Regions from separate parts of the Trichocoleus sp. DQ-A3 genome, predicted to be linked through region 2. Evidence: riboswitches for the same ligand, from Rfam matches in the RefSeq annotation. Region 2 holds a riboswitch; the other holds the start of a gene.

Region 1 (2,204 bases), on a different contig from region 2:
AATTAGCAAAGACCAGAAATGTCTTGTTTCCAATCATTCAAGGCATGGCTTTTATCAGCTTACTGATATTGCTATGGGTTGGAGCGCGATCAATTGTGGCGGGTGCGATCACAATTGGCGATTTTCTGGCATTGATTCTCTATACTGAACGATTAGTTTTCCCCACTGCTCTACTGGGTTTTACGATTACTGCCTACCAACGAGGTGAGGTGAGTATCGACCGCATTGAGTCAATTCTGATGGCAGAAGCCAAAATTAAAGATTCTCCGAATGCACTCGCATTACCCGTTGAAAAAGTAAGCGGTAAATTAACAGCCCGTCAACTCAGTTATACGTTTCCGGGAGCCGAAACTCCCGCGCTTAAGAATGTTAGCTTTACGATTGAACCAGGGGAAACCGTGGCGATTGTGGGACCAATTGGCTCCGGAAAATCGACACTTGCCAATGCCTTGCCGCGATTAGTGGATATTCCAAGCGATAGTTTGTTCGTAGATGGCAATGATATTACGCAGATCAAATTGCCCGATTTGCGCGGAGCGATCGCTTATGTCCCGCAAGACAGCTTTCTGTTTAGTACCACCATCAAAAACAACATTCGCTACGGCAATCCTCTGAGCGAACAGACAGAGATTATTAATGCTGCCAAGCAAGCGCAAATTCACCCGGAAATTCTCAATTTTCCCCAGCAATACGAAACCGTTGTGGGTGAGCGCGGCATTACCCTCTCAGGGGGACAGCGACAACGGACGGCTCTCGCCCGTGCTTTACTGATGGATTCCCCGATTCTGATTTTGGATGATGCTCTCTCCAGCGTTGATAATCAAACTGCCACAGCCATTTTGAATAATCTTTCGGAAGGCATCCAGCGCAAAACGGTTATTTTTATCTCTCACCAATTGTCTGCGGCTGCAACTGCCGATCGCATTTTTGTGATGGATCGAGGTCAAATTGTGCAGTCTGGGACTCATGCCGAACTTTTGCAACAACCTGGACTTTACCGTTCACTTTGGAACCAGCACGAGCTAAAGGAAATCCTCAGCTAATTTTAGTGGCACTCAAGCAGCGATCGCTATTTGAGTTTCTTGAGGTAATGCAATTTGATTCGTCGGGTTGGATGGTACTTCGGAAACCCTGGGTGTAAAGAACATTAAAGCCGAACCCAGCAGACAATTAACGCACATTTTTCCGATTCCTCCTCAAATAAAGCGGCTCTTGGAGTCATCTGTTTGAGGTTCATTTTACCCATACTTTTTAAAATGCCAGCACTGAAGTGATATGATTGCCCTACTCAATCGGTTCTGGTGGGGAGCAGCCACCAGAGGTAACGGGGAAAGTTCGGTGTAAAACCGTCGCTGTCCCGCAGCTGTAATGAGATCCGTCGTTTTGGTCTCTCAGCCAGAATACCCGCCGAGAGAAATTGATTTGCGAAATCTGCGAGGTACAGAATTATGTCTAAAGATAGACGCTTTGCTTTCTTAAATCTGATGCAAAGCCGAACAGTAATTGTATTTTTGGTTTTAATTAGCACTTTCCTATGCGCCCAGCGGGCGATCGCTCACCATCCAATGGGTGGCAAGACGCCGTCTAATTTATTTGAAGGGTTCTTTTCAGGACTAGCCCATCCCTTAATTGGACTGGATCATTTTGCGTTTGTGGTGGCGATTGGGCTACTGGCGGTTGGGCAAGTGCGGGGCGCGTTCATCCCAGTCGGGTTTGTATTGGCAGCCTTGGCGGGAACTGGGATTCATTTACTCAATCTAGATTTACCGGCAGATGAGATAGCGATCGCCGGTTCCGTGATTGTCTTTGGGGCGCTGCTGCTAACGCCAAACAAACCAAACTGGATGGTTCTTATAGCGCTGGGAGCGCTTGCTGGTTTATTTCACGGCTATGCTTATGGCGAGGCAATCGTCGGTGCTGGTATGACGCCGCTTGTTGCTTACCTTCTGGGTTTCACTTTCATTCAATATGGCGTTGCCTTGGTTGCCATGCTGCTTGGCAATGCAGTGAGCCGGAAATCTGCCACTCAACCGTTACCCTGGCAGCGATTCGCCGGTTTGGCTATCTGCTCGATTGGAGTGGTTTTCTTGAGTAATTCCGTCCTCGGTTAATGATAATCTCGCGCAAAGGTGCAAAGACGCTAACAAAAACTTTGCGTCTTTGCGCGAAATTTGAAAGGAAATTATCCTGATTGTGCAACACCA
Region 2 (2,204 bases):
CTCTTCTGTCCTTGCGAAGGTAACAGAAGAGGGTTCGCTGTGGAAAATCAAGAAAAATTAAATGGGGTGATTCCGTCTAGGAGGAAGCGTTTCCGAAGAACCGATATTTCTTTTAAAGTCAATTCGTATTTTCCCTGAAATAAAGATGTAAAAATTATTAAATTCACAATTTTATTAATTTGACTTTATTATAACTTTATTTAAATAAACGTATTCTGGTTTTAGTGAGCAAAGCATCTACAAAATAACAAGTTATGAAAAAGCTTTTGATGTTGGTAGCGATCGCGCTGTTTGTTCCATTCTTTGCCCAGCGCTCCGAAGCCACCACGATGCTTAAGGTGTCGCAAGAATCTAAACCGGGTTTGGGTGACTTTGATAGTAATATTTTGGGGTTTGTTGAAGCTTTTAGCACAAATAAAACAGCAGCCAATTACTACCAGTATAGCAAAGGTTATAATTCATCCTTTAGTAACCCAGTCCTGAGTTTAACCGCTAAGCAATCTCACCTTTTTTTTGTAGATGCTATTGATGGTCTATCACTGTTCATCGTTCATTCTAAGCCGGGTAATCCAACAGGTGGAGCGGCTAAAATGAGCTTTAACTTGTTGGGAGATACGGCAGAATTAAAAATTGTAGACGATTTAGGTGAGGCAACTGCAAATTCCACTGGCACTGTCTTTACTTCAAATCAGAGCTGGGGGGTTTGTTGCACTGATGGTTTAGCCATTGGTTCGCTTGACAGCAATTGGGAAATGTTGGTGCAATTCACTACGCCGCCTAAAGAGTTGAACAGCTGGCAAGTGTATTCTTCATCAACCTCGTCAAAAATTTCTCTCTCGCTGCAAACAGGGCGTCGAGTAAAGTTAAACGTTGCACCCGTATCTACACCTGAGCCTTCAAGCATGAATTCCTTAGTTTTTGCCGGGTTAGCACTGGCTGTACGTCGTCGCACTCAGGGCGGTATTTTGTAATGGATAATTTGTATTTTTTATCAGACTTCTAGGTATGGGGTTATCTTTATCTTTATACAGTCAGCAATGGTTTGGATTGATAAGGTTCTATAAGCTACAAAAAACGGGAGCATCCCGCTTTTGTAAAAAAGCCACAAACGGTCAATCAATTCTAGAGTTGCTCGATCGATCGCCAAACTTGCGAATGATACTCGATAAAGTGGGGAAAATTTTCCTTCAGTTTTGATGGGGCATCAAAAACTGGCATCTGGAGAGTCTTGGGAATACCCCCTCCCCCTGGATTTTGAGCTGCGACCGGATCGGCTAAGATATCAAGGCACACGTAAAGGGTAACAACGTGGGGAAACGCCGGTGCAAATCCGGGGCTGTGCGGCAGCTGTAAACGAGGTGACTCTCGGAAGCCAGAATGCCTACTTAGTACTACCTTCATACAGTCTAACTTCCTGCCTTGCACGGGAAAGGAGCAATCAAATTGATGCCTAGTATAAATTCAACCGATCTGATGGGACTGCAATCCCCTACTCCCCAGTCGATTCAATTGCCGCCGCTACCTTTGCGTCGTCCGTTGTTGATGGTTGGTCATGGCACCAAAGATGAGGATGGACGGCAGAGTCTTCTAGATTTTGCCGATGCGTATCAAGCGTTAGACCCGTCGCGTCCTGTTTTACCTTGTTTTCTAGAACTCACTACCCCCACGATACAGGAGGGGGTGGATCGCTGTGTAGAAGAGGGTTACACGGAACTCTCTGTATTGCCGATTTTGCTATTTGCAGCTCGACACAATAAGTTTGATGTTACGAATGAGTTAGACCGGGCAAGGGTTAGACATCCCCAGGTGAAGTTTTACTATGGGCGTCATTTTGGGATTACGCCAGGGATTTTGGATTTGTGGCGATCGCGTCTTTCGGAATTAGACCAACCCCAGTACAATCGCTCAGAAACGGTTCTGCTCTTTGTCGGTCGGGGTTCCAGCGATCCTGATGCGAACAGCGATGTTTATAAGCTTGCCCGGATTCTGTGGGAAGGTAGCGGCTACGCCACCGTTGAAACTTGCTTTATCGGCATTACCCATCCTCGCCTAGAAGAAGGGTTCCGCCGTGCTAGACTCTACGAGCCAAAACGCATTATCGTCCTGCCGTACTTCCTATTTACCGGAGTCTTAGTTAAAAAGATTTTCGACATCACGGCGCAACAACAGGAGCAATACCCGGATATTTCCATGACTTGCCTACC

What was found. A riboswitch is a leader RNA that binds a small molecule or an ion and turns the genes downstream of it on or off. The one in region 2 is predicted to bind cobalamin.
Region 1: linked by a shared signal. The riboswitch ahead of NDI44_RS07835 (HupE/UreJ family protein) and the one ahead of NDI44_RS13155 (sirohydrochlorin chelatase) in region 2 are both predicted to bind cobalamin.

Annotation. Positions count from the first base shown of each region.
Region 1 is NZ_JAMPKC010000003.1:319,385-321,588, forward strand. It holds gene NDI44_RS07825 (ABC transporter ATP-binding protein) at 1-1,043, shown strand, start outside; gene NDI44_RS07830 (hypothetical protein) at 1,056-1,181, opposite strand; cobalamin riboswitch at 1,277-1,427, shown strand; gene NDI44_RS07835 (HupE/UreJ family protein) at 1,449-2,111, shown strand.
Region 2 is NZ_JAMPKC010000006.1:265,466-267,669, reverse strand. It holds gene NDI44_RS13160 (hypothetical protein) at 255-971, shown strand; cobalamin riboswitch at 1,269-1,404, shown strand; gene NDI44_RS13155 (sirohydrochlorin chelatase) at 1,447-2,204, shown strand, end outside.